Regions from separate parts of the Thermosinus carboxydivorans Nor1 genome, predicted to be linked through region 4. Evidence: riboswitches for the same ligand, from Rfam matches in the RefSeq annotation. Region 4 holds a riboswitch; each other region holds the start of a gene.

Region 1 (7,256 bases), on a different contig from region 4:
CGGCGAAAAATTGCCGTACCCGTTTACGCATTTTTAACCACCAACATAGATGAGGTTAGCATATCCCATGGCTTGACGGCAGGCTTCGGCCGCCGCCTTATCCTGTGGCTGAAGCCCAAGACCGACGATGCGCCCTGCCGCGCGGAGCTCGCCGGCCAGCGCAATCGCCTCATTCAGCCGCCCCGGCGCCCAGCCAATATAGACGTCTTTGGCGTTGCCGTCCGGGGTCAGACCCTGCCGCTCAAGCGCCAGCATAAGGCGCTCGATGCCCAGAGCAAAGCCCGTAGCCGGATATTCCACCCCAAAAGCGCCTACCATGCCGTCGTAGCGCCCGCCGCCGCAAAGGGGGAAGCCTAGGCCCGGCGTGTAACCTTCGAAAACAGCCCCTGTATAATAGTCAAAATTCCGGATGATCCCCAGATCGAAAGAGACATGCCCGCTTACGCCGTAATACTCAAGAAGCCGATAAATCTCCGCCAGGTTATCGAGGGCGCGGCGGCTCATGTCGTTGCTCACCATGCCATAGGCCGCATCAAGCATATTTTCCCGCCCGTGGAGCAGCGGAATACGCTTAAAAAGTACCTGCCCGGCCGGCGATAAGGAGCTCGCCGCCAGGGCCTCGTCCAGGCCGACCAGGTCGCGCTGCACCAGGCAATTTTTAATCCGCTGGCGCTCGGCCTGCGGCAATTCGCATTCATTCATTAGACCGTTAATAAATTCCACCTGGCCGAGGCTGATCTGAAAGACGGTCAACCCTGCCTCCCGCATAGCCGCGGCCGCCAGCGCTACGACCTCGGCATCGGCGGCAGGCCCCGCCATGCCCATCAGTTCTACACCGGCTTGGTAGAATTCGCATTGCCGGCCGGCCTGGGCCTGCTCATACCGGAAGACGTTAGTCAAATAAAACAGACGCAGCGGCGCCGGCTGTTCCCGGAGCCGGGTAGCCGCTACCCGGGCAATAGGCGTAGTCATATCCGGCCGGAGCGCTAATAGCCGGTTATTTTTATCGAGAAATTTGAACATATGCTGAACCAATTCTTGGTCGGCGCCGACCGATAAAATGTCCAGATACTCAAATGTAGGCGTAATTACCTCGTCATAACCCCACCGGGTAAAAAGACCGGCAAGGGCGCTTTCCACCAAGCGCTTTTTTTTCGCATCACGGGGCAAAAAATCACGTGTCCCGTAGGGAATTTGCGGGACAAACTCATTTTGGCTCATGGGCTGCATCCTCCTGTCGCAAACGCTCTTGTTCTTCCAACCGGGCAAGAATAAGTTTGTAGCCATCGGCGCCATAATGTAAGCAGCGCTTGACCCGGCTGATCGTGGCCGTGCTGGCCCCGGTGCGCGCAACAATGTCATCATAGATGTGACCTGCCTTCAGCATCCGCGCCACCTCCAGGCGCTGCGCCATAGCTTTGATTTCGCTGATGGTACAGATATCTTCAAAAAACTGATAACATTCCTCCTCATTGGCAAGTAATAAAATCGCCTTGAACAGCTGGTCGGTCAAAGGTTCTTTCAGCTTAGGGTTAACGGGCATAATCCACACTCCTCCCGCGCACACATTACCACTTTGAGCATACTATTCGCCCTCTCTCATTCCTTTCCTGCCTTTATGTCTTTTATTCTTTAATTTACGAAAAAGTGAATTAAAAAATTTTTGCTTGACAGCCACTGCTATCCATGATAGCATGTAATTCAACAATGGCATAGCGAAACACTCTTTCATCAAGAGCTGGCTGAGGGACTGGCCCGATGACGCCGCGGCAACCATCGCATCTTTGGGTGCGAAACGGTGCCAATTCCTGCAGAACGGATAAGTTCTGACAGATGAGGGGGGGGGGAGTTTCTGTTTACAGAACAAAAACCTCTTCGTCTGCGAAGAGGTTTTCTTTATGCCAAGGAAAGGAGAGAAGCAAATGATTAAACTGACCGGCATTGAAAAGGTCTATCCCGGCACCAACGGAGCGGTCCATGCTCTTAAAGGCATAAACCTTCAGGTGCGCCGCGGTGAAATTTTCGGTGTCATTGGTAAAAGCGGCGCCGGCAAGAGTACTTTAATCCGCTGTATAAATATGCTGGAGCGGCCAACCCGCGGCTCGGTAGTGGTCGACGGTGAAGAACTAACGACGATGTCCGAAAAGGACTTGCGTGAGCGGCGCAAAAAAATCGGCATGATTTTTCAGCACTTTAACCTGCTGTCTTCCCGCACTGTCTATGAAAATGTAGCCTTCCCGCTTGAGTTGGCCGGCAAAAGCAAAACGGAAATTGCTCAGGCTGTTTTGCCGCTCCTTGAACTGGTGGGGCTTGCCGATAAACGGGATCAATATCCATCCCAGCTCAGCGGCGGTCAAAAACAGCGGGTCGGTATTGCCCGCGCCTTAGCCAGCCGGCCGAAAGTGCTCTTATGCGACGAAGCCACTTCCGCCTTAGACCCACAGACCACGCAATCTATCTTGAAACTGCTCTTTGACATCAATCAAAAACTGCAGCTGACCATTGTGCTAATCACTCACGAAATGCAGGTTATTAAAGAAATCTGCGACCGTGTGGCCGTCATCGAAAACGGCGTCATTATTGAAGAAGGCCCGGTACTCGATGTCTTCACCCGCCCCCAGACGGCCACGACGCGTGAATTCATCCGCACCATTGTCAACCATGACCTGCCCGATTTCTTTGCCGATACCGTCTTTTCGCCCACGCCGCTCCCTGACTCCAATCTTATTCTGCGCCTGTCCTTTATTGGCCGCTCGGCCGAAGAACCCATAATCGCCGGCATGATCCGCCGCTTTAATGTCGACACAAGCATCCTTTACGGCAATATCGACCACATCAAGCGTACTCCCTTCGGCACCTTGATTGTCGAACTGTCCGGCGACCAGGCCGGCATCCAGAACGCCCTCAACTACCTGCGGGCACGAGACTTAGGAATAGAGGTGATTGGTTATGTCGCAAGAAATGCTCGTGCTGTTGGCTGAGTCGCTGTGGGAAACAACTTACATGGTGGGTGTGTCGGCTTTTATCGCCGCCCTCTTTGGCCTCCCCCTCGGCGTCATCCTGGTAACGACTGACAAGGGACATGTTTTGGAAAACCTCGTTGTCAACCGCGTTTTGGGCGCAATCGTTAATGCTACCCGCTCGACTCCGTTCATTATTCTCATGGTCGCCATCATTCCCCTAACCCGTCTCATTGTCGGGACATCCATCGGCACCGATGCGGCCATTGTACCGCTGAGCATTGCCGCTATCCCCTTCGTCGGCCGCATCGTCGAATCGGCACTCAAAGAAGTCGACTACGGGGTCATCGAAGCCGCCCAAGCTATGGGCGCTTCCCCGCTACAGATTATTGCCAAAGTGCTCATCCCCGAAGCACTGCCCTCGATTGTGCTCGGCCTGACGATCACGGTAATCAGCCTGATTGGCTATTCGGCCATGGCCGGCGCTATCGGCGGCGGTGGGCTGGGAGATCTCGCCATCCGCTACGGCTATCAGCGCTTCCGGGCCGACATCATGCTTGCAACCGTCATTATCCTAATTGCTCAGGTACAGCTTATCCAATCGTGCGGCGACTGGCTCGCCCGCCGGTTGAACAAAAAATAATGCCCTAACAAGGAGGAGTTCATTCATGAAACGTATCGCCCTACTGCTCACCCTCATTTTGTCGTTGGCTGTTGTCGCCGGCTGCGGCGGCAAAACGCAGGCGCCGGCTGCTACTAGCGGCAAAACCGTACTGAAGGTTGGCGCCACGGCCGTTCCCCACGCTGAAATTCTGCAGGTAATAAAACCGACTCTGGAAAAAGAAGGCATTGACCTTCAAATCGTGGAAATGAGCGACTACGTCCGTCCCAACCTGGCCGTAGCGGAAAAAGAGCTAGACGCCAATTTTTTCCAGCACATTCCTTACCTCACTAAGTTTGCCGCCGAGCGCAACCTCCAGCTCACTTACACCGCGGCCGTCCACATCGAGCCCATGGGCATTTACTCCAAAAAAATCAAAAACTTAAATGACGTTCCAACCGGCGCCGTAGTTGCCATCCCTAATGACCCGACCAACGGCGGGCGCGCGCTCGCCCTACTGGCTAAAGCCGGTGTGATCGGGCTTAAAGACGGTGTCGGCGTCAACGCCACTGTCAAAGACATTACGGCTAACCCAAAGAACGTGAAAATCCGTGAACTCGAAGCACCGCAGCTGCCCCGGGCCCTTGATGATGTAACTTTGGCCGTAATCAATACCAACTATGCGCTGGAAGCCAAACTTGTTCCTACGAAAGACGCCCTCTTTATTGAACAGAAAGATTCTCCCTATGTAAATGTTCTGGTTGTACGCAAAGGCGATGAAAACCGCCCGGAAATTCAAAAACTGACCAAAGCGCTGACCTCGGAGGAAGTCCGCAAATTCATCACCGAAAAATATCAAGGTGCGGTAGTACCGGCATTCTAATTCTTAGTTAAGGAGGTAACCAATAATGCACAAATGGACGAAACCAATCGCATTAGCCCTCGCGCTGCTGTTTACACTCGGCCTCGTGGCCGGCTGCGGCAAACAAGCCGCCACACCGTCCGACCGGCCTATAAAAGTGGGCGTTACCGCCGGCCCCCACGCCGAAATAATGGACGTTGTCAAAAAAGTGGCGGAAAAAGACGGCCTGAAAATCCAGGTCGTGGAATTCAACGACTATGTGCAGCCTAATGTCGCTTTGAGCCAGGGCGACATTGATGCCAACAGCTTCCAACACCAGCCCTATCTTGACAACATGGTTGCCGACCGCAAATATGACATTGTTTCGATCGCCAAAACGGTTATTTTCCCGATGGGTATTTACTCGAAAAAGGTCAAAACAATCGCCGACGTTAAACCCGGCGCCGTTGTCGCCATCCCCAACGACCCGACCAACGGCGGCCGCGCCCTCCTGCTCCTGGAAAAAGTTGGTCTCATCAAGCTGAAACCTAACGCTGGCCTCAAAGCCGCCGTTACCGATATTGCGGAAAACCCGAAAAATATTAAGATCAAAGAATTGGATGCCGCCCAGATTCCTCGTTCCCTTGACGACGTGGATATTGCCGCCATTAACACCAACTATGCCATGACCGCCGGCCTCGTTCCGACCAGAGACGCCATCGCCATCGAAGACGCCAACTCTCCTTACGCCAACGTCATTGCCGTCCGCACCAAGGACAAAGACAATCCTGCATTCCAAAAGCTAGTTAAGGCTTACCAGTCTGAAGAAGTCAAAAAGTTTATTCAAGAGCATTTCAAAGGTTCTGTCGTAGCTGCATGGTAGCACAAAAAATGAGCCCCAGATGGCCGCACGCCATCTGGGGCTTAGCATTTATATAGCAGCTGCTGGCTATTCCACTATCACCGCTGCCCCTTTGGCCCCGCCTTGGGCCCGTTTGAGCAGCAGAGCCGGGACAATACCGGTAAAACTAATGGCCGCCAAGACCAAAAAGGCGTCATCGAAAGCGAAAATATACGACTGTCGCTGGGCGATCTGGGCCGCAAGGGCCAGCGCCTTGATTTTGGCAATACTCGCTACGCTGCCGTGCTGCGTGAATAAGCGTTCACCGTAAGTAATCACTTTAGCGGCGGCGGCTGCTGCCAAATTCCAGCCTTCGGCAATATGGGCATAGTGAAAAATTTGCCGGTTTTGCAGCACGGTCGACAGTACGGCAATACCGAATGACCCACTGACCTGCCTGATAGCATTGTTAAGAGCGGACGCGCGGCTGATCTTCGGCAGCGGGACGGTATTCAGCCCAAGAACGGTAACAGGCATCATGAACAGACCCAGCCCCATTCCCCGCAGGATCATGACCAGCATGACATGCTCATAACTGGTGTCCAGGTCGAGGTACATTAGCGGCCAAGTACCGGCTGCTAGAAAAAAGAGGCCGACAACGACGACCGGCTTAGCGCCGAACTTATCGGCCAGTTTGGCGGCAACAGGCATCATCAGCCCGGCAGTAAGGGCGGAAGGAAACATCAGAATACCTGTCTGCATCGCGGTATAGCCCCGAATATTTTCCATAAACAGGGGTACTAAGAATATCCCGCCGAACAGTCCGATGGTACCGATAAAAATAACAATACTGCTCAGCGTAAAATTCCAGTCTTTAAACAGGGATAAATCAAGGATCGGATTTTCGTGGTTAAGCTCAATCGCGACAAACAGCGCGAGACTGGCAAAAGCAATGTATAGTAGCGTGACAATGTAGGCAGATGTCCAGCCCTCATCCACCCCTTCGCTGAGCGCCAGCAGCAGGCAGAACAGCCCAAGGGCGGAGGTGATAAACCCGCCGTAGTCAAATTTCTGCCCCCGAATGCGGGGCGTTTCCTTGAGTACCAGCACGGCCAGAACGTAACCGAGAATACCTATAGGAATGTTGATGGTAAAAATCCACCGCCAATCCCAGTACTCGACTAAATAACCGCTTAAAGTCGGCCCAACGGCCGGGGCGACCATTGCCGAAATTCCCCAGATGCCCATGGCCATGTTTCGCTCCTGCGGCGGAAACACATGGTAAACAATCGCCATAGTGACCGGGATAATCATCCCGCCGCCGACGGCCTGAATAATCCGAAAGACAATCATGCTGTCATTGGACCAGGCGGCGCCGCACAGCGCCGAACCGACGGTAAATACGGCAAGGCTAAACAGGTACATGGCGCGTGTCCCGTAAACATCGCAAAAATACCCTGTGGCCGGCTGCAAAACGCCCATGGTCAGCATATAGGCCGTCAAAATCCACTGCGCCTGGTCGGTATCCACGGCAAAAACGGCCATCATCTTAGGGACGGCAATGTTGACAATACTGGTGTCAAGGATGCTCATAAAACCGCCGATAATCGTTACGCCCAACGCCCACCACTTATAATTCGCGTCATTTATAGCCAACTTGGGGGTCTGCACGCTGCTCATCCCCCTAATCGGTATGAACCTTGATGATTACTGATGCGCCGGGGCGGAAAATATACGGGCTGTCTTTCGGCAGCGTTATTTTTATCGGAATGCGTTGGGTGACCTTGGTAAAATTGCCGGAAGCGTTTTCCGTAGGAATAATGGCAAACACCGAGTTGGTAGCCGTCCCGATGTCATATACCGTACCGGTAAAGACCCGGCCGGGATAGCTGTCGATAGTATACTCTACCTTTTGACCGATTTTGATTCGGTCGATCTTCGTTTCTTCAATCCGGGCATTTACCCATAAGTCGCTTGGGTCAACAATACTAACAATAGGTTGGCCAGCGGCGA
Region 2 (7,256 bases), on a different contig from region 4:
GGAAAAAGCGCGGCCAATTCTTCTTCCACCTTTTGCGTACCTGTGCCGAAATAGCGAATATAACGGCTGCCACAAGCCGGACAAAGGCTAGGCGCCTGCCTTGTTTTTTGGCAATAATGACACCTAATCGTTTTATCCGTAGCGTGATAAACAAGCGAGACATCACAGTGCTCACACCGCAAGACATGCCCGCATTCTCGGCATAACACAAACGTGGCATAACCCCTGCGGTTCAGCAAAATAATGGCTTGCCCTCCTTCTTGCCTGGTCTGCGTTAGCAGTTCGCGTAGCGGCTGAGAAATTACTCCCCGACGCCCGGCCGCCAGTTCCTCGCGCATATCGACCACCGTTACTGCCGGCAGGGCTCGGCCATCCACGCGTTCAGACAATGTTAACAAAACATGTCTCCCCGCAAGGGCTTGATAATAACTTTCTAATGACGGAGTCGCACTGCCAAGCACTACCGACGCTCCTGCCTGTCTTGCCCGCATGAGGGCGACCTCACGCGTATGATAGCGGGGACTCTCTTCTTGTTTATATGTAAACTCGTGTTCTTCGTCTAATATAATAAGGCCAATTTGGGTACAAGGAGCAAATACGGCAGAACGAGCGCCAATCACTATCCCCGCTTCGCCAGCCCGGATACGTTGCCAGGCATCGTGACGCTCACCTGCTGATAGACGGCTATGAACCACGACCACGTCTTCACCAAACCGTTCATTAAACCGGGAAACGGTTTGACCTGTCAGGGCAATTTCCGGCACCATCACAATAACCTGCCGCCCTTGCTGTCTTGCTGCCGCTGCCGCTTCAATATATACTTGCGTTTTACCGCTCCCGGTAACACCATGAATAAGAAAAGACTTATGCTCTCTTGAAGCAATAGCTGCTAATATTTGGGTAACGGCCTGACGCTGTTCATTCGTCAGTGCCATTCTATTTTCTTGCGGGGCCGGCTCGCGGCATAACTGTGCATAACTATTTCGCATCACCCGCCGCCGTTCACTGCGGACTAAGCCGGCCGCAATAAGCCGCTTAACAGTATCCGCACTAATCCTATACTGTTTTAAGCGATTTGGTGTTAGTTCTGACTCTTCCATAAGGACTGTCAGCAGCCGCTGTTGCGCTGGCTTGCCAGTTAGGCGGTCAAGAGTTTCTGCGGCTTCTCGGCGGTTCACAGCAAGCATTAGCCGCTGCTCATACCGGGGGCGAAACTTCGATATGCTCATTGCAGCCCGTTCGACCAAATTCAACCGCTCCAATTTACGGAGAGCAGTTAACACGTTCGGCCCAAACTTTTTAACCAGTTGGTGTTGTGCAGTCAAGCTCTTTGCGCGTAAATAATTAAGGACTTGGTTCATTTCGTCTGAAATTTGGCATGATAAGGAAGAACTTGGCTTGCTCTCGCTTTCGTTCAAGCGGTAAGCGATATGGCTTTTTAATTCTCCTTTTCCTGGCACAAACAGGCGCAAAGCTTCAGCCAGCGGGCACAAATAGTAATTGCTCATCCACTCGGCTGTTTGCAGCATATTTTCATCAAACCAAGGTTCATCATCCAACACGCTTAATACAGGCTTTAATCCTTCCGCTTCGGCCTGCTCTTTAACGGCAACAACAAAGCCCTCGGCCTCGCGTTGGCCGAAAGGCACCCGCACACGCCACCCCCTGCCAACAAACGCCAATTCCGGCGGAATGAGATAAGAAAAGGTAGCAGCGATAGTACGTACGGCAATATTAACGGCCACTTCCGCAATGCGCCCCATGTTCTTCACCTCATAAAAAAGAAGAGTACTGTTTGCAGCAAACAGTACATCCTACTTCGCTGTACGGTATAATTCTTGCTTAGGTCGGAAAATACCTGCTACCTGTCATCGTTTTGTTCATACCCGACCAGAAACTCATCTAATTCAAAACCCGTATCCATAGGCTGACGTTTAAAGAAACGTTTCAAGCGACTCTTCCCCAGCGGCGTAAAACGGTACCGCATAATAGCCTACCCGCGGATGGAATACCCGAGCATTTGCAAAGTTTCTTCAATATAGCCGCTGGCGATTACATTAGCGTCATACTCAACGGTAACTTGTCTGGTATTTAGATTAACATCGACATCGGTAACCCCGTCAAGATGGCTCAAGGTGTGCTCAATGCGGTCACGACAATGATCACCCTTAAGACCACCCACCGAATATACCGACTTCTTAATTGCTTTTGAAGCAGGCACTGCAATACTAACCCCCTTTGGTTTATCACTATGATGTTAGTATTGCCAGTACCAGCGGTTTAAATTAAAGATTTGCTTCCCGCCGTAAAATTTCCGCTTTGTCGGTTCGTTCCCACGGAAGATCAATATCCGTTCGGCCAAAATGGCCATAGGCTGCCGTCTGGCGGTAGATTGGGCGACGCAAATCAAGGCTCTTGATAATACCGGCCGGACGAAGGTCAAAATGTTTTTGAATAAGTTCGACAATGCGGCTTTCGGCAATTTTAGCAGTGCCGAAAGTTTCAACCATAATCGATACAGGGCGGGCAATACCGATTGCGTAGGCCAACTGAATTTCACACTTATCGGCCAAGCCGGCGGCTACAACATTTTTAGCCACATAGCGAGCTGCATAAGCAGCTGACCGGTCGACTTTAGTGGGATCTTTGCCGGAAAAAGCACCGCCACCGTGACGGGCCATACCGCCATAGGTATCAACAATAATTTTGCGCCCAGTCAAGCCGGCATCTCCCTGTGGTCCACCAACGACAAACCGGCCGGTAGGATTAATATAATATTTGGTTTGAGCATCCAGCATGTCCCCGGGAACAACAGGAGTAATAACTTTGGCGATGATATCTTTTTCAATGGTGGCAAGATCCACATCAGGACTATGTTGGGCCGAAACGACAATGGTGTCCACGCGGACCGGCTTGCCGTCTACATACTCTACTGTCACCTGGGTTTTTCCATCGGGACGCAGATAAGCAAGTTCGCCATTTTTACGAACCTCAGCCAGCCGGCGAGCCAGACGATGAGCTAAAGCTATGGGCAGTGGCATGAACTCAGGGGTCTCATTAGTTGCATAGCCGAACATCATGCCTTGGTCACCGGCACCGATCGCCTCGACTTCATCCATCTCGCCACGTTTAGCTTCCAGTGCTTTATTTACGCCCATCGCAATATCAGGTGACTGCTCGTCAATTGATGTCATTACACCACAGGTATCGCCGTCAAAACCAAATTTTGCACGGGTATAACCAATCTCTTTAATGGTCTCCCGCACAATCTTCGGAATATCGACATAGCAAGAAGTTGTGATTTCCCCTACCACATGGACAAGTCCGGTTGTTACTAAAGTTTCACAAGCGACACGAGCCATGGGGTCTTGGGCAAGGATTGCGTCGAGAATACTGTCAGAAATTTGATCGGCAATTTTGTCCGGATGCCCTTCGGTAACCGATTCCGATGTAAATAATACCCGCTTTTTTTCCATTTGTGCACCTCCTAATCAATAAAAAAACTCCCACAAGGGAGACTTTTGTCGTATACTCCCCATCTCGCGCCGTACGCCGGAATTGGCACCGTTTTGGACTTGCCAAATGGTTGCCGCGGTTTCATCGGGCCAGTCCCTCCACCAACTCTTGATGAGTATAGTATATGTAATTTTCACCAAAGCAATTTTAAAGTAAAACAAGGAAAAAATCAACCTTTTTTTGTCAATAAATCGCAAACTCTATCAAGAATAATTTCGGCAACACGCGTTTTCGGCATTCGCTCTAGTTCTTCAACACTACCATCACGATAAATAAGCTTAACAATATTAGTGTCGGCGTTAAACCCCGCCCCCGGTAGCGTAACATCATTAGCTACTATCATATCAAGATTTTTTTGGGCCAATTTTTCCTTAGCGTTACTAAGCAAGTCCTGCGTTTCAGCGGCAAACCCCACCAAGATTTGGTGCCGCTTCAACGCCCCCAGTTCCCGTAAAATATCAGGGTTTTTTTCCAAAACAAGGGTAAGCGACTCGCCGGTTTTTTTAATTTTATGCTCTGCTACTTCACGCGGTCGATAATCGGCCACAGCCGCCGCCTTAATAACTACATCGCAGGCAGCATATTCGGTCAAAACGGCCTGCCGCATCTCTTCCGCCGTTTCCACCTTCTTTACGAAAATACCCAGTGGCGGGGTTAATGCGGTGGGGCCGGAGACGAGAATGACCTCCGCACCGCGGCGAGCTGCCGCTTCAGCTATAGCATAGCCCATTTTGCCACTTGACCGGTTGCCTAAATAACGAACAGGGTCAAGCGGTTCACGGGTACCGCCGGCAGTAACCAAAATTCGCTTGCCCGCCAATACTCCACGCGACCGGAGCAGTTCCTCCACTTTGGCAACAATTATCTCCGGCTCGGGCAAGCGCCCGGGGCCTTCCACCCCGCAGGCCAGCATGCCTGTTGCGGGTTCAATGATGTGATAGCCCAATTCAGCCAGTTTTTGCAAGTTATGTTGGACAATAGGATTTAGATACATATTGCTATTCATGGCTGGCGCCAATACTATCGGCGCTTGGGTAGCCATCACGGTCGTTGAAAGCATATCATCGGCAATTCCGTTGGCAATTTTGCCAATTATGTTGGCGGTTGCAGGGGCTATTAAAAATAAATCGGCCAAAGTGGCCAATGCAATATGCTGAACATTCCAGTTTTTGGGTTCTTCCCACATATCAACTACTACTGGATTACCGCTTATCTCCCGAAAAGTAAGGGGCGTAACAAATTTGGTAGCCGATTTGGTCATAATAACATGAACCGAACTTCCGGCTTTCCGCAAGCGGCTAACTATTTCCACACTTTTATACACGGCAATGCCGCCGCTAACGCCCAGGACAATATTTTTGCCCTTCAACACGGTGTCCTCCTACTTAATACCTGTCTTGGTACGCTCATAAGTGATTTTGCCTTGAGCAACCTCTTCCAAGGCTATGGTGACGGGTTTATTCGATTTGCTTTCAACAAGCGGCGGTTCGCCGTTCATGATTTCCCGAGCTCGCTTTGCGGCAAGAACAACTAATGTATATTTACTGTCAACTTTATCTACTAATACGTCTAAGGACGGATGAATCAACCTGAATCCCTCCTTCTAAAGTTTCGCTGCGCGCCGTGAAGTTTGACAAATGCTATCAATCAACCCATTGTTGCGCTCCACCCGGCACTTTTCCGCCGTTATGATTGCGGCTATTTTTTGCACTGCGCGATCCACTTCATCGTTTACCACAAAATAATGATAGTTATAAGCGCAACTAAGTTCGGCCGTAACACAGCTTAACCGTTGTTTAATCGCTTCCGCACTGTCAGTCCCGCGTTTATGAATGCGCTCCGCCAGTTCGTCCAAAGAAGGCGGCAAGATATATATGAATACGCCCTGCGGAAACTTCTTTTTAATCTGCAACGCGCCCTGGATATCGATTTCCAACACAACATCCTTGCCACTGCTTAGTAAGTCCATTACATACCGCCGCGGTGTTCCATAAAAGTTCCCATACACTTCGGCCCATTCAAGAAGCTCATCGTTTTCAATCATGGCCTGAAATTTTTCGCGAGATACAAACCAATAGTTAACCCCGTTCACCTCCCCGGCACGGGGTAAGCGGGTAGTGGCTGAGATTGAGTAATTTAAATTAGGATCATTACGCAGCAATTCCCGGCAAATCGTCCCTTTTCCTGTCCCGGACGGCCCGGAAAGCACAATTAAGATCCCTTGCTGCGTCATTTGCGAGTCTCCTTTCAGTATCTATTCGGCCGTATCTTCGCTTGTATCCTTGCTGGCCAAACGATGGGCAACCGTTTCGGGCTGAACAGCTGAGAGAATGACGTGATCACTATCGGCGATAATGACGGCGCGAGTACGGCGGCCATAAGTCGCGTCAATTAACATCCCTCTGTCACGGGCCTCTTGAATAATTCGTTTGATGGGAGCCGATTCGGGGCTAACAATGCTAACAATGCGGTTAGCCGATACAATATTGCCAAAACCGATATTAATAAGTTTAATTTCCATAATAAATTCCCCCTAACAAAATTCTGGCCACGACTCACACTATATTACATTCTATATTACTCTATGTTTTGGATTTGCTCTCTGACCTTCTCAATCTCACTTTTAATTTCAACAACAATATTCGCAATAGTGAAATCGTTGGCCTTGGAGGCAATGGTATTGGTTTCGCGGTTAATCTCCTGCACGATAAAGTCCAACTTTCTTCCCACAGCTTCACCGACATCCAGAGTAGAACGAAACTGGGCAAGATGACTCTTTAGCCGCACCAATTCTTCCGCAATATTAGTCCGGTCAGCAAAACAAGCCACTTCTTGGAGCAGCCGCGTCTCGTCAGGCTCTACCCCTATAGCGGTCAAGGCATCGCGCATACGCGCCAGCAGTTTGGCGCGATATTCTTCCAGCACTTCGGGCATCCGCTCTTCAATCTGCTGAACATAAGTCTCTATTTTGGCAATTCGCATTGTCAAATCAGCTTGTATGTTGGCGCCTTCGGCCAAACGCATAGCGAGAAGATTGCCAATGGCTGCATCCATTGCTTCCGATAGTTTGGGCCATAACTTTAGAACATCTTGCTCTTCTTCTTCCACTTTCAGAACATCAGGAAATCTTGCAATAAGCGGGGTAAAATCCACGGTCGAGCTGTTCAATAATCTGGCTAATTCTCTCATTGCATTATGGTAAGCCATTGCCAATTCTTTGTCAACCCTAACCATTCGTCGCTGCTCGCCAAATTCTTCCATGGCAATATATATATCAACGCGACCTCGGAACAAAGATTGGGCAATGCTACGGCGAATTTTGTCCTCCAAAGCACTCAGATTTTTTGGCGCTCGGATACCAATTTCGGTATAACGATGATTTACAGCTTTGATTTCGACGGTAAAGCGATGATTGCTGTCGATATATTCCCCACGACCAAATCCGGTCATACTTTTGAGCACTAGATGATGCACCTTCCTTCGCGTTGTTATTATTGACGGCAAAAAATATATTTAAACCATGTTTTTTTTAAATTACTTCGCCTTACTTCCTATAATTCCTTTTTTCGCCGGAAAAAAGCAATAGAAAAAGGAGGAGCATCTGCCCTCCGTAAAGTATCTAATTCGCGTTCTATTTAATGTTTGGCAAGTCAAAATAAAAGCCGCGTTTTTTTTGGTCATACGCTGTAACAACCAATATGGCTGGCTTGTTCGCGTCTATATTCCGTTCTTTAAAATAA
Region 3 (7,256 bases), on a different contig from region 4:
TAAACGCTGCCTGTGAGCCCCGCACCGTCTGTTCGATGCGCGGCGTGCTGACACTACGGCTGGCATAGCCTTTACTGCCAAGAAGCAGGGCCTGGTTGGCGCCGTCGAGAAACAGCACGGTGTCACCGTCATTGATGCCTTCGGCAATTTGGGCAAACTCGGTCAGCGCCTTGATTTCAGTGTTGGGTAAATGCTCGTTCAGCGCCCGGATGATATTTTCGGCGTCGCAAGCGTTGAGGGCAGCAGTATCGGGCAATAGCAGCAGGGGCTGGAGGATTGAGAGGGTGATAACCTTTTTGTCCACCATGCCGTCGAGGAAAGCCAACATGGCCTTGATAGGTTTATGCGCCGGTATTTCAAACTTGCGGAGAATAAGGTCTTTGTTCTCCGGCAGGCTATACAGCGCGCGCAGGATTTTCTCGTTCTCGGCCAGACTGGTGCTTACGGTGCGCCCCAGTGGCGGCGAGCTACTGTCATAGGCGAGACGGATGGGCGTCAGCTCCTGCCGGCGCTTCTCGAGAAGTTCCAAGTCCTGGGCCAGGTCGACAAGACGCTGCTCGCCTTCCGCGCGGCCTAGGGAGGCGTGGGCTTTCTCCATGACGCGGCGTAAATCGCGGGCATAATCCAGCAAAGTGGTAAGCTGTTCGGCGGCATCGGCCAGCGGCGCTTTGCCATCTACGGCAGGCGCCTGTTCATGGGGTTCGCTCTCGTCAAGCACGAATGGTTTTTGCTGCTTAGGCGGCTGATAAACAATAATATTGCGGAGCACGCGATAAGCTTTCGTGAAAACATTTTCCATCAGCAAACGTCACCCCCATAAACATCGTCATGGATATTGTTTCCTCCCCTGCCAAAAATATAACCGGCGAGCCACCCTTATGCGGCCCGCCGGCTCTTGCGCCTACTGCTTCTTAAGGTATACCAGGAACAATGTCCGCGGTAAATCGCCTTCCTCGAACGTCGTAACCTCTTTTATCTCAAATCCTTGCGCCAAATGCTTTATTTTGGCTTCATCAAAAAAGTGGACGATAAAGCCGTCAATTTCATACATATTTTCACCATGATGGATGCCCTGGCCAAAGTGAACATCAGCCGTGTTGCGCACCGTATAGAGATTAATGCCGCCAGGCCTTAACACCCGGCGAACCTCATCAGACAGCAATGTTAATTCCCAGTAGTAAAAGCCATGCAGTACAGCATATGCGAATAGCAGGCATCAAAGGTTTCGGCGCCAAACGGCAACGGCTGCCTTACATCATGGCAAACCGCCGCAATATTAGGCGTTAAGCCCAACATTCTGGCTTTTTCCCGGATGGTTTGCACGCCAATACCGGTATATTCCAGGGCCGTGACATGAAAACCGCATTGGGCGAAAAAAATCGTGTCCCGCCCCTGCCCCGCTCCTAACTCCAAAATTTTCGTTTTCCGCTCTTTTTTTAACAGTTCCGCCGCTTGCTTGGCGGCAAAACTCGGTTCGTTGCCGAAAAGTTCACCATCCTCGGCGAAAACTTTTTCCCAGTGTAGATGTTGGTTATCACGGACCATTTTGTCTGATTTAACCATGGCCACCCCTCCCAGCGCCTGTTATCCGCTCACTCAATTTTTATTTGTTAATTCGCAACCGCAGTAGCAGGCACCTGCTATAGCACAATATAAAATAAGTTAACTGTAAAAATATTTGTATAGGTGGTAGCAATTTATCAAGCAGCGCACCGTTCTCTCGCTAATACCGCCGCTCTTAGCCGATCATGTACGGCGTGAGGCGGAGAACTTCCTGCAATTCTCGAATTAATACAAAGCGAAATGCTGCAGAGCGCAGCCCGGACATAGTTCACTGCGATCATGGCTGCTCAACGCAGCCCCGTGGGGATTATTATGTTGATGGTGGAGCCGCCTCGCCACGAAATAAACAACTTTTTTGCCTTTACGTGAAGCCTAATCGAAACTATTTTAGAAAGCCAGCAGAAATCAACATTTACATAGCGATGACTGACACTGAACCATCTATATGAAACACTAGGAGTTAAGGACTATGGATTTTGGAATTGACCCCGTTAAAAAAGAAGCGTTAGTAGAATCGGGACGCCGATGTACCCAAAATATTTCGCTTGGTATGATAACACTGCAAACCCGGCATATAATCGCCCGTGAGACAGATGGGCGCAATCGTACCGGCAGCGCTTGGGCAAATCATGGCTACTATGGTATACCGTCTAGCAAACCAATACCTTGTACCCAGGTAAAACAGAAAATCCAGACTGAGAAAAAGGACTTATGAGTCTGCACAGAGAAACATTCCATCACTATGATATAGGGGAGTTGAGAGCATGATCAAACGGGCGAGCGAATTAGTTACCGAGGTTGCTACTAACCGGTTCGGCGGCAAGGGTGAAGTAATTGGGACCAAACTATTGGACATGGAACAATTGCAAGGGAAAGGCCGGTTATTCTCCCATAGCATTCTCAAGCCGGGCTGCTCTATCGGTTACCATCAGCACAATGGCGACGCTGAGACCTACTACATCCTTAAAGGCGAAGGCATTGTCAACGATAACGGCACGCTGGTTAAGGTCCATGCCGGAGACGTGGTCTTTACCGCCGACGGCGAGTCCCACTCCATTGAAAATACCGGTACGGAAGACCTGGAATATATCGCTTTAATCCTCTACTCCAAATGAAATTGTAACAGCCTTTACGCATTATGGGCGTAAAGCCTGGTTGTTTAGCAATAAATCCCTTGACAGAAATACATTTTTGGCGTATATTTATCTCAACTGTCAAAAGTTGTATACCGTGTACTCTTATCAAGAGCGGTGGAGGGACTGGCCCTGTGAAGCCGCGGCAACCGGCAGCAATGCGTCTGGTGCCAAATCCAGCAGAATCTTCGGATTCTGGAAGATGAGAGGAAAGGTATGGCTGCCATAATATGGCGTCTCTTTCCTCTCAGAAAGAGACGCTTTTATTTTACCTTTTTCAATAAAAGGGAGGCTTTGTTATGGCAGCACCAAAAAGAAGCTATGAAGAAATCAACGAACGCATCCGCAAGGGGCAGGCGGTAGTACTCACCGCCGAGGAGGTCAGCCAACTGGCCAAAGAAGAAGGAATAAGCGCCGTCGCCCGTAAGGTAGACGTAGTCACCACTGGCACCTTCGGTCCCATGTGCTCTTCCGGGGCCTTTCTCAACTTCGGCCACAGCGACCCGCCCATCAAAATGAAACGGGTGTGGCTCAACGACGTGCCCGCCTACGCGGGCATCGCCGCCGTGGACGCCTACATCGGCGCCACGGAAATATCCGAAACAAATGAGCAATACGGTGGCGCCCATGTCATCGAGGATCTTGTCGCCGGCAAGCGCGTTCACCTTAGAGCCACCGCTCCGGGTACCGACTGCTATCCCCGCAAGAGCATCGATACCTGGATCACCAAGGACGACATTAATGAGTGCTTCCTTTTCAATCCCCGCAATGCCTACCAGAACTACGCCGCCGCCACCAACACCTCCAATCGCATCCTCTATACCTACATGGGCATGCTGCTGCCCCGCTGCGGTAACGTTACCTACTCCACCTCCGGCGAGCTCAGTCCACTCCTCAACGACCCCCACCTGCGTACTATCGGCGTGGGTACGCGCATCTTTCTGGGCGGTACCGTAGGCTACGTCGCCTGGAACGGCACCCAGCACAACCCCTCACGCCCCCGCAACGAACATGGCATCCCTGTCGGTGGCGCCGCCACCCTTGCCCTTGTGGGCGATCTTAAGGCGATGAACCCGGAATTTCTCCGGGCTGCCGTCTACGAACGCTATGGCATCAGCCTGTTTGTGGGCGTGGGTATCCCGATCCCCATCCTTGATGAAGACATCGCACGCTGCGTGTCTGTCACGAACGCCGACATCGAAACCTGCCTCTTTGACTATAGCGTCCCCTCCCGCAACCGCCCCGTCCTGGGACGCTACAGTTACGCAGAACTCCAGTCGGGCAGCATCTCCTTAAACGGCCGCCGCGTGCGCACCGCTCCGCTGTCCAGCCTGGCCAAAGCCCGGCAGATCGCCGCTCTCCTCAAGGAGTGGATCCGCACCGGCCGCTTCGAACTGACCCACCCGGTAGCGCCTTTGCCGCAGGAAGCCACCCCGCGCCCCCTGGACATCCGAAAGGAGGATGAATAATAATTATGGCTGTCACGGAACGCATCATCCTGAACTTCACCGCCGAGAACTACGACAAACCTATTACCTATCATCTGGTTAAGGACTTCGACCTCAAGATTAACATTCTCCGGGCCGAGGTAACCCCCGGCGAGGAAGGCCATCTGCTGCTGGATGTAGAAGGGGAACCGGAGCAAGTTACTGCTGCGCTGGCTTTTCTGCAGCAAGAGGGCATCGACGTCGTCTCTACCCGCCGCCAGATCCAGGTTGACACCGGGCGCTGCACCCACTGCGGCGCCTGCACGGCGGTCTGCTTCTCCCGGGCGCTGGTGCTTGAACGCCCCACATGGGAGCTGTCTTTTCACCCCGACAAATGCATTGTCTGCGGTCTGTGCGTGCAGGCTTGTCCCGTGCGGGCCATCCGGCAGGGATCGGCCGGTCGCAGCGCAGAGGAGCTGGCAGGTGCATGACCGGCTATGAACCGCGCTGGTACCGTGAAGAGCTGCACCGCACCGAACTGTCTCCCTTTGTAGTACGCTTTCGCGAAACCGACCTATGGGTGGCTGTACCGCCGGAAAAAGACACTCCGGCGCTGCGCCGGCTATGCCAGGTAACGGCAGCCACCCTCTGGCAGGAACTACACGACTACATCCTCACCGATCCCCGTTTTTACCATTCGCTCGTGCCCTATTTGCCGCGCTTCGGCTGCCCGCCGGTGGCCGCGCGCATGGCCGCTGCTGCCGAAAAGGCCGGTGTGGGGCCCATGGCTGCGGTGGCAGGCGCCTTTGCGGAAGAAATCGCCCTGGTGCTTGCCAGACGTTTTTCCTTAACCGACATTATCGTTGAAAATGGCGGCGACATCTACCTAGCCTCCACTGTCCCACGGCGCATCGCCGTCTGGGCAGGTAATTCGCCGCTTTCGGGGAAAATTGCCCTGGACATCGCGCCCGACCTCTCCCCGCTGGGCATCTGCACTTCTTCGGCCACCGTCGGCCCGTCTCTCAGCCTGGGCAAAGCGGATGCCGTCACCATTCTGGCTCGGGATACCGCCACCGCCGACGCCTTTGCCACCGCCGTGGGCAACCAGGTGCGCACCGCTGCCGACATCGAAAGCGCGCTCGTTTTTGCCGCTGAACAGCCGGACATTCTGGGCTGCCTTATTATTATCGGCGACCACCTCGGCGCCATCGGCCGCATCCGGCTGGCCCCGCTGGCTGACTCAGTGCCTATAAATACCGCAAAGAAAGGATGCCGTCCATGTTGATCCACCAACTGTTCGCCCAAAAACGTCCCGTCGTGTCCTTTGAAATCTTCCCGCCCAAACCGGATTCCCCTCTGGAATCCATTTTTGACTGCATTGAAGAACTGCAAGCGCTAAAACCCGATTTCATCAGCGTTACCTACGGCGCGGCCGGTTCTACGCGGGGCCGCACACTGGAGGTAGCCCGCCACATTCAGCATGACCATGGTATTCCCGCCCTGGGACACCTTACCTGCGTCGGCGCCACCGCCGAAACCATCCAGGCTATTTTGCACGAGTTTGCCGCTCACGGCATTGAAAATATCCTCGCCTTACGGGGCGACCCGCCGAAAAACGCCCCTTTTCCCCCTACTCCTTACCGCGCCAAAGACCTCATCCGCCTTATCCGCCAGCAGCGCCGCAGCTGCAGCGTCGCCGCCGCCGCCTACCCGGAGGGGCACCTGGAAAGCCCCAGCCGTGAGGACGATCTACGGTTTCTTAAAGAAAAGGTCGACACCGGTGTCGATTTCCTGATCACCCAGATCTTTTTCGACAACGCCATCCTCTACCGCTTCCTGGAAGATGCGCGGGCGCTGGGCATTGATGTTCCGGTCATGGCCGGCATTATGCCTGTCTTCAGCCGCCCCCAGGTGGAGCGCATCTGCTCGCTCTGCGGCGCTACACTACCGCCAGCATTGCGTAAGCTGATGGAAAAATATGGCCACGACAAAGAAGCAATGGAACAGGCGGGCCTTGAATACGCCAGCCGCCAGATTGCAGACCTTCTGGCCCACGACATTGACGGCGTGCACCTGTATACTATGAACCGCCCCCATCTGGCCCGCACCCTGGTCCGGAATACGAGCCTGCGATAGGCCCCACAAACAGGCAAAGTAACCATCAAGTTTAACAGGCAACACTAAAAGGCAGCCGTGTCAGGCTGCCTTTTAATCTTTTTTCATATATTGTATTTTCCGATCTTTAAACCAGACCGGCCGTAAGCGACAATATTCAGCAATGGCCAGCGCCACGTCCATCCCTTTGCCGATATCGCCGGGGGTGTGAGCGTCCGAACCAATAGTTACCAGTCTCCCGCCCAGCTCATAAAACCGTTTGTAGATCAGGATAAGCGCATTTACCGTTTCCTTTTGATTTAACCGCCGGGTGTTTATCTCCATCGCCAATTGCCGCTGGGCTGCGGTAGCCAATACTCGGTCAATAAGCTCAGGAAACTCGTGATAATAGATTTCCGGATCAGTAAACCGGGCATACCGGGCAATATAGTCGATATGCCCCAGACTGTCAATAAAATCATAAGACTCCAGACACTCGGCCATGGCCTCAAAATATTGGCGATAAACTTCCGCTTTCGTCCGCAAGTCATAAAACTCGGCGCAGTAAATATCTATATTGTCAATGACATGGATCGAGCCAATGACATAATCAAAGGGATGATCCTTGACAATCCGCCGGTTATCGGCCACAAGGCCGGGCTGCATTCCAATCTCGATGCCAAGCAGCACCTGCTCGCTGCGGTATCTTTCATATGCGGCGAAATACGCCACGGTATCAAAAATAAAGGCCTGCGGCTCAGGGTAATTTAAGTCCATATGCTCGGTAATCGCAATTCCCAACCCCAACTCACCGGCTCGAGCCATAGCCTGGTTTATCGTCATCCGCGAATCGGTAGAAAACCTGGTATGCATATGGGTATCAAACAGCATTGTCATCGCTCCGTTCGGTCTAAGAGTATCCGGCTTCGTGTGTTTTTTGCGCCGTTCCTATTATAACACAGGCTAGCCTTTATCCGCTGAAACAAATCAAGGCACTGCGTCTGGCCAAGTTTGCCTCTTCCCGTAAATATTTCCTCAA
Region 4 (7,256 bases):
CGCGAGGTCTGGATTGCCCTGGCGGTGACCGCCATCCCGGCTACAGCGGTAGCGCTTGTTGTGCAGAATACCATGCAGCGTTTTACCACCGCTACGCGGACGGCGATTATTTTTGCCATGGAGCCTGTTTTCGCCGGCTTGGCGGCCTATCTGCTACTCGGAGAAATACTGACGGTGAAGCAATTAATCGGCTGCGCGCTCATCGTAGCTGGCATGCTTATCAGTGAATTAGGTTAGGCGGGTTAAGCGGGAATGCCATCCCGCTTTTAATTTTAGTGCAAATACTAGGGATGTTTTAGTCCACTTGTCACTTTATGGAATAAAAGTTATAATATAGATAACTGTCAAGACAGATGTAATTACAAATGGAGGGGTTGCTGTGGATATTGTGAGCCGTTTGGAACAAGTGCCTGTTAGCAAGTTTCATTATAAGCTGCTGGTAGCGACCGGCCTTGGCTGGATGTTCGACGCCATGGATACCGGCCTTATCGCTTTTGTCTTGCCGGCGCTCGCTAAGGCCTGGGGGCTGTCGCCCGCCCAGATGGGGTATATCGGCAGCGCCGGACTTGTCGGCATGGCGGTGGGGGCGGTATTGTCCGGGTTTGCCGCCGACCGGTTTGGCCGGAAGAAAGTTTTTGCCGCAACGCTGCTGCTTTATAGTATTGCCACCGGGCTGTGCGGTTTGGCCTGGGATTTTGCATCACTACTGGTTTTCCGTTTTTTGGTTGGGTTTGGCCTGGGCGGTGAATTGCCGGTAGCGGCGACGTTGATGACCGAATACTCGCCGCCGGCGGCGCGGGGTAAGTTTATCGTTTTACTGGAAAGTTTCTGGGGACTCGGGTGGCTGGCGGCGGCCCTCATCGCCTATCTGTTTATTCCCTATTACGGTTGGCAGGCCGCTTTCTTCATTGGCGCTTTGCCCGCCTTGTATGTTTTTGTCATCCGGTTAGCGGTGCCGGAATCGGTGCGGTATCTTCTGGACAAAGGACGGCTGGACGAAGCCCATACAATCGTCAGCAGCCTTGAAGCGGCGGCCGGCGTGACAGCGTCCTTTGTCCCGACGGCACCGAAAGTGCGGACGGTTCGGCAAGTAATGTTTGCCGAACTGTGGGCGCCGCCTTTCTTACGGCGTACTGCCATGCTTTGGCTGCTGTGGTTCGGCATTGTTTACTCTTACTATGGCATTTTTACCTGGCTGCCATCGCTGATGACGGCCCAGGGATTTACCATTATCAAAAGTTTTGAGTATGTGCTGATAATGACCATGGCTCAGCTGCCTGGCTATTTCAGCGCCGCTTATTTGGTTGATCGTATCGGCCGCAAGGCGACACTGGCGCTATTTCTGGCAGCCAGCGCCGCCGCCGCTTTTGGTTTCGGCTATGCCAATGCCCCCTGGGCACTAATCGTGTGGGGGAGCCTGATGTCTTTCTTCAATTTGGGCGCATGGGGAGTAGTATATACTTATACACCGGAGCTTTATCCAACCCGCATTCGCGCTTTTGGCTCGGGCTGGGCGGCGGCCGTCGGCCGGTTTGGCGGCATCCTGGCGCCCGCCATTGTCGGCTATATGCTGGGGGGAGGCGCCGCTTTCGCCGGAGTTTTCACGATGTTCACGGCTACCATGCTGTTTATTGCCGCTATTGTTTTAGTGTTGGGCGAAGAAACCCGCCAGAAATCGCTTGATGAGATTAGTGATTAGAAAAAATCAAAATTTGCATCTATTATTAGGAACAAGTAATAAAATTATGGATAATTCCCAATTTTTTTTACTTGAAATTATCTTTAAATTCTGATAAGATAAAACCACAAATGATGTGAGAGGGTGGTGCAAATCATGAATGTAACGATCAAAGATGTGGGGAATTTGCTGATTTACAGTATCGGCACCGCCTTGGTGCTAACCCTGGCCGTTATAAGCCTACACTAAAACAACGCTTGCTGGTGGCCGCGTCGCTGGACGTGGCTTTTCTATTGAAGCGTGTTTATTGATTTTGTCTGGCTGGAAATGATATAATGGTGATGTATCTACTCCGAAAGGGGTCGTTTGCGTGATTACAACTATTTCGTTTATCATCGGTTTTATTGCTGCTTACTGGGTATATAATGACGCCAGAAGTCGCGGGCATGAACTGGGCACGGCTTTGCTATGGTCCCTGGGAACGCTGGCCATGCTTATTGTTTTCCTCCCGTTGTACCTGCTCATCGGTCGAAAGCAAGCCATGAAAAATACTAAGCGCCAAGAGCCGGTTATTGATGTGGAGGCTACGCCGGTAAACGACCAGATCCATTGCCCGATGTGCGGCGCCAAGGTCAAGGAAGATTATAAGGTTTGTCCTTACTGCGGTTATACGCTCAAGCCCAAGTGTGAAGCATGCGGCCGTGAACTCAGCCGTGAATGGCGCACTTGCCCCTACTGCCAGACGCCGGCTGCCCCCAAGTGAGTAATTCCCAAAAGTTTACACAAAAAAGTTACAAAAAAACATTAGACATTACCGCCTATTTATGATATAATCATTTCTGTCGCTGAACACACGCCATGCGCCCGTAGCTCAGGGGATAGAGCGCCGGCCTCCGGAGCCGGGTGCGCAGGTTCGATTCCTGCCGGGCGCACCAGAAAGCGCATAAATACTGGGTTGGAAGGCATTCCAACTCGGTATTTATGTTTTTGAAGAGAACCAGCTTCCGTGCATTACGCTTTATAATTCATGACTGGACTGCGGCAGTAGCTAAAAGCAGCGGCCAATTCGCATCAGTGCCAGGAAGCCTTGTTTCCGACATTAGATAATGCACCTCGTTCTTCATAGTGACATTTTATCGCGTTAATCTACACGGTGACATTATCACAAGTTAAACACATTTTGACAATCCGGCTATTGACATTTGTTTCAATATATCATATAATCTGCTCAACACAAAAATATAAGGCATACACCTCTTATCCAGAGTGGTCGAGGGACTGGCCCGATGACGCCCGGCAACCGGCTTTTATAAGCAGTGGTGCTAATTCCAGCAGGAGAAATCCTGGAAGATGAGAGGAAAGGTGCGTGTGTACAAAACCCCCTTTCCTCTGGAAAGGGGGTTTTTGTATGCCGGTGAAAGGAGAAGAAGGAATGCATTTGCCAGACAACCTGAAAATTGCCACTTTGGCCGTTCATGGCGGCCAGACTCCCGATCCCACCACCGGGGCCCGGGCTGTGCCTATCTATCAGTCGACTTCTTACAATTTCCGCGACAGCGATCATGCCGCTGCTTTGTTTGCCTTGAAAGAAACGGGCAATATTTATACGCGGATAATGAACCCGACAACCGACGTATTGGAAAAACGTATGGCCGCCTTGGAAGGCGGGGTGGGCGCGGTGGCTTTCGCCTCCGGTCATGCGGCGATCGCTGCTGCCATTTTGAACATTGCCGAAGCCGGTGACGAAATTGTTAGTTCCTCCGCGCTTTATGGCGGAACGTATAACCTTTTTCTGTATACTCTGCCCAGGCTGGGTATAACCGTTAAATTGGTAGACCCCAGCGACCCGGAAAATTTCCGGAAAGCCATCACACCAAGGACTAAAGCTGTCTATGGGGAAATTATCGGCAATCCCGGGCTTGGGGTACTGGATATTGAAAAAGTCGCCGCTATAGCCCATGAGAACGCTATACCGCTGATTGTTGACAACACTTTTGCTACTCCGTATTTATGCCGACCTTTCGATTTTGGTGCCGATATCGTAGTCCATTCGGCAACGAAATTTATCGGCGGTCATGGTACGACAATGGGCGGTATCGTCGTCGACGGCGGTAAGTTTGACTGGGCCGCAGGCAACTTTCCGTTATTGAATGAGCCTGATCCCAGTTATCATAACTTGCGCTATTCCCGGGAGTTTGGCCCCATGGCCTTTATTATCCGCCTGCGGGTGCAAGTTTTACGCGACCTTGGCGCCTGCATCAGCCCTTTTAATAGTTTTCTGCTACTTCAGGGACTGGAAACGCTGCACTTACGGATGGCCCGCCACAGTGAGAATGCCCAGACTGTGGCAGAATACCTTGCCGCACATGATCAGGTAGCGTGGGTCAACTATCCCGGTCTTCCTAGCCACCCGCAGCATGACTTGGCGCAAAAGTACCTGGCAAAGGGTGCGGGAGCCATCCTGACGTTCGGCATAAAAGGCGGTCTTGCGGCTGGCAAAAAGTTTATTGACAGCCTTAAGTTGCTTTCCTTGCTCGCTAACGTTGGCGACGCCAAATCACTGGTTATTCATCCCGCCAGCACCACTCATTCGCAGCTTACATCTGAGCAGCGCGCCAGTGCGGGAGTGCCGGATGACATGATCCGTCTTTCCATAGGAATTGAAGACGTAAGCGACATAATTTACGACCTTGAGCAGGCTCTGGCGGCGGCCAAGGCGCTTTAGATGGGGAGAGTTTGCTCTATCCTTATAGTTGGCGGTAGGAGGTGGATGGTGTTTTGCGTCCATTTCTTAAGTATGCGAAAGTGGCTGACCCTGACAATCCTCTCGTACTGACCATGGGTGGAACACTAACCGATGTTACCGTGGCTTATGAAACTTACGGGACACTATCGCCTAACCGGGACAACGTAATTTTGGTGACCCACGCCCTTACTGGCGACAGCCATGTGGCGGCCCACGACGACAAGGACGAAAAAGGTTGGTGGGATGCATTGGTAGGACCGGGACGGCCGATAGACACCAACCGTTTCTTCGTTATTTGTTCCAATGTTCTGGGCGGATGCCGGGGAACGACGGGGCCGTCCTCGCCGGACCCGGCGACCGGGCGGCCGTACGGCATGCGGTTTCCCGTCATTACCATACGGGACATGGTCCATGTCCAGAAACGGCTGTTGGAGCAACTTGGCATTTACCGGCTGGTCTTGGTAATCGGAGGATCCATGGGCGGAATGCAGGCTTTGGAATGGGGGGTCACTTATCCCGAGTTTATGGATGGTATAATAGCCATTGCGGCTCCCGGTTATTCTTCCGCCCAGTCCATAGCTTACAATAAAGTGGCGAGGGAAGCGGTGATGCTCGACCCGGCCTGGCGGCAGGGTGATTATTATGGTGGTCCCGGTCCGCAAACCGGCCTGTCGATCGCCCGCGGCCTGGGGATGATTACCTACCAAAGCGAGCCGTCAATGGCCGCTAAGTTTGGCAGGAGAATGCGTGGCGGTCAGTTCGAAGTGGAAAACTACCTTGACTACCAAGGGATTAGCTTGGTACGTCGGTTTGACGCCAACTCCTACCTTTATTTGCTCAGAGCCCTTGACCTTCATGACCTTGGTGCCGGTTATGCGTCTTATGAGGCAGCCCTGGCCAGGATTGAAGCTCGTGTTTTAATCGTAGGGGTGAGTTCCGACATTTTGTATCCGGCTTATCAGCAACAGGAGCTGGTTGAAGTCCTGCGCCGCCTCGGCAAGGCGGCGCGGTATGCCCAGATTGACAGTCCCCACGGACATGACGGGTTTTTGATTGATTTTGATGCGTTAAGCCCTGTTTTGTCGGACTTTATCAATACGATAGCGCCGCCGGTCCGCTTGCCCTGGGCACAGTCTTTTTTCAGGGCATCAAGTCTGGCCTATTTTGGCGCCCGGCTGGTTCCCGAGTTTTAAATTCCTAAAAATTATAGAATTGCTTTAAACTGCTCGATTAATAATTCTATTCTTTTTTCAGTATTAAGAACAAGCGGCGGCCATGCAAGACGTGGCTTCGGCCAGTAGCACTCTGGCGCAAATGGCGTAAGAATTGCAGCAAGCGGTACGGGGAAGATAGGAGACGGCAGATTGGTCGGCCCTGTAATCGGGGGTTGGCCAATCTGCCGCTTTGCTTTGGGGTGCCCGGCAAGGATAAAAAATAGCCGTACCGGTAAGTACGGCCGATATTTACTGAATTGGGATGTTGCTCCTTTTTCTTTCGTTCTTGTCTTTCTTAGGCAGGGTAATGGTAAGGACACCGTCGGTAAATTTAGCGTTTATTTGGTCTTCAATTACATTATCGACATAGAAGCTCCGCTGGAGCTGTCCAAACCGTCGTTCTTTCCGCACATAGTTTTCTTCTTTTACTTCCTGGGTTTCATTGCGTTGGGCCGCGATGGTCAAATAATTATTTTCATAACGCAGGGTAATATCTTCCTTCTTAACCCCCGGTAAGTCCGCTTCGATAATATATTCGTTATCCGTTTCCCGAAGGTCGACGCGAAAAGAGCCTGTCATGGCAGCAATGTTTTCAAAAGGTGCTAAAAAGTCGTGGTCAAAGAAGCTCCGCATAATTTGATTAAAATAGTCGCGTGGGGTGGCAGGCAAATTGCCATTGCGGTGCGGTAACAAAAACATAGCTTTATCTCCTTTCGTTAGATTTTACTATTTTAAGGATGTACACCGGCCGGCAATTTTAAACATAATTAATTATCTGTTCTGGCATAGGTATGGGAGGATGTCTGGCTGCGCCGGCGTGTAAATACGCCGAAAATGTTGCCGATAAAAGGGTAAACCGGCACTAAGGGTAAAGAAAGTAGAAAAATGATGTGTCAGAAATGGAGGTTAGTTTTGACAAAAAGACAAAAGAAAAGTACAATAAATTAGAGCATTACAGGCATGTTAAGAGCGCATGCCGCAAAACGCTTTTACGGTGATTGCCTTGGATAATGCGGAATGGGCGGCTCAGGTACGGCAGGTTAAGCGACGCCGCTGGATTATTTGGGCGCCATTGGCTTTGGCCTTTTTAATCGTATATTTTCACCGGGTGGCGACAGGCGTCGTTTCCGACAGCTTGATGCGCGATTTTAATATTGCCCGCGCGTCAGAGCTGGGCGTGCTTTCGTCCATCTATTTTTATACTTATGCGGCACTGCAGGTACCGGCCGGAATTGCGGCAGACCGTTTCGGTCCACGCCGGACAATTACCATTTCGGCGGCGGTAATGGCTTGTGGCGCTTTTGCTTTTGGCTGGGCACCCGACCTGCCTTTTTTATATGCTGCCCGGTTTATAATCGGGTTAGGCGTTTCGTTTGTTTATATAAATATTGTAAAGATTTACGCCGATTGGTTTCTAACCCGCGAATTCGGCACCATGTCCGGGCTGTCGGCCTTTATCGGCATGGCCGGTTCGCTATTGGCCGCGACGCCGCTGGCCATCATGGTGGAAGCGGTAGGGTGGCGAATTTCCTTTTATATTATTGGCGTCGCTACCGCCGTAGTAGCCGTTTACTGTTGGTTAGTGGTGCGGGACCGGCCCACGGACCTGGGGTGGCCG

What was found. Region 4 has a riboswitch for S-adenosylmethionine ahead of TCARDRAFT_RS06725 (homocysteine synthase). Riboswitches for the same ligand answer to the same signal wherever they lie in the genome.
Region 1: another riboswitch for S-adenosylmethionine. It lies ahead of TCARDRAFT_RS01470 (methionine ABC transporter ATP-binding protein); the one in region 4 lies ahead of TCARDRAFT_RS06725 (homocysteine synthase).
Region 2: another riboswitch for S-adenosylmethionine. It lies ahead of metK (methionine adenosyltransferase); the one in region 4 lies ahead of TCARDRAFT_RS06725 (homocysteine synthase).
Region 3: another riboswitch for S-adenosylmethionine. It lies ahead of TCARDRAFT_RS12665 (homocysteine biosynthesis protein); the one in region 4 lies ahead of TCARDRAFT_RS06725 (homocysteine synthase).

Annotation. Positions count from the first base shown of each region.
Region 1 is NZ_AAWL01000001.1:325,848-333,103, forward strand. It holds gene TCARDRAFT_RS01450 (HDIG domain-containing metalloprotein) at 1-31, opposite strand, end outside; gene hisZ (ATP phosphoribosyltransferase regulatory subunit) at 34-1,221, opposite strand; gene TCARDRAFT_RS01460 (YerC/YecD family TrpR-related protein) at 1,208-1,543, opposite strand; SAM riboswitch class I at 1,726-1,840, shown strand; gene TCARDRAFT_RS01470 (methionine ABC transporter ATP-binding protein) at 1,923-2,981, shown strand; gene TCARDRAFT_RS01475 (methionine ABC transporter permease) at 2,950-3,603, shown strand; gene TCARDRAFT_RS01480 (MetQ/NlpA family ABC transporter substrate-binding protein) at 3,629-4,444, shown strand; gene TCARDRAFT_RS01485 (MetQ/NlpA family ABC transporter substrate-binding protein) at 4,470-5,285, shown strand; gene TCARDRAFT_RS01490 (DHA2 family efflux MFS transporter permease subunit) at 5,352-6,914, opposite strand; gene TCARDRAFT_RS01495 (HlyD family secretion protein) at 6,928-7,256, opposite strand, start outside.
Region 2 is NZ_AAWL01000002.1:142,977-150,232, forward strand. It holds gene priA (primosomal protein N') at 1-1,763, opposite strand, end outside; gene TCARDRAFT_RS02255 (heavy-metal-associated domain-containing protein) at 1,994-2,221, opposite strand; gene metK (methionine adenosyltransferase) at 2,286-3,476, opposite strand; SAM riboswitch class I at 3,533-3,634, opposite strand; gene coaBC (bifunctional phosphopantothenoylcysteine decarboxylase/phosphopantothenate--cysteine ligase CoaBC) at 3,686-4,888, opposite strand; gene rpoZ (DNA-directed RNA polymerase subunit omega) at 4,898-5,104, opposite strand; gene gmk (guanylate kinase) at 5,120-5,749, opposite strand; gene remA (extracellular matrix/biofilm regulator RemA) at 5,771-6,037, opposite strand; gene TCARDRAFT_RS02285 (YicC/YloC family endoribonuclease) at 6,094-6,978, opposite strand; gene TCARDRAFT_RS02290 (hypothetical protein) at 7,148-7,256, opposite strand, start outside.
Region 3 is NZ_AAWL01000026.1:19,311-26,566, forward strand. It holds gene TCARDRAFT_RS12645 (spore germination protein) at 1-799, opposite strand, end outside; gene TCARDRAFT_RS15855 (hypothetical protein) at 902-1,138, opposite strand; gene TCARDRAFT_RS15860 (class I SAM-dependent methyltransferase) at 1,165-1,563, opposite strand; gene TCARDRAFT_RS12655 (hypothetical protein) at 2,033-2,278, shown strand; gene TCARDRAFT_RS12660 (cupin domain-containing protein) at 2,328-2,678, shown strand; SAM riboswitch class I at 2,799-2,905, shown strand; gene TCARDRAFT_RS12665 (homocysteine biosynthesis protein) at 2,996-4,165, shown strand; gene TCARDRAFT_RS12670 (NIL domain-containing protein) at 4,171-4,614, shown strand; gene TCARDRAFT_RS12675 (UPF0280 family protein) at 4,611-5,408, shown strand; gene metF (methylenetetrahydrofolate reductase [NAD(P)H]) at 5,402-6,259, shown strand; gene TCARDRAFT_RS12685 (histidinol phosphate phosphatase) at 6,332-7,108, opposite strand; gene TCARDRAFT_RS16305 (gamma-glutamyltransferase) at 7,219-7,256, shown strand, end outside.
Region 4 is NZ_AAWL01000007.1:48,705-55,960, forward strand. It holds gene TCARDRAFT_RS06705 (DMT family transporter) at 1-237, shown strand, start outside; gene TCARDRAFT_RS06710 (MFS transporter) at 380-1,699, shown strand; gene TCARDRAFT_RS06715 (zinc ribbon domain-containing protein) at 2,049-2,441, shown strand; tRNA gene TCARDRAFT_RS06720 (tRNA-Arg) at 2,539-2,613, shown strand; SAM riboswitch class I at 2,933-3,035, shown strand; gene TCARDRAFT_RS06725 (homocysteine synthase) at 3,111-4,403, shown strand; gene metX (homoserine O-acetyltransferase MetX) at 4,457-5,617, shown strand; gene TCARDRAFT_RS06735 (Hsp20/alpha crystallin family protein) at 5,888-6,337, opposite strand; gene TCARDRAFT_RS06740 (MFS transporter) at 6,612-7,256, shown strand, end outside.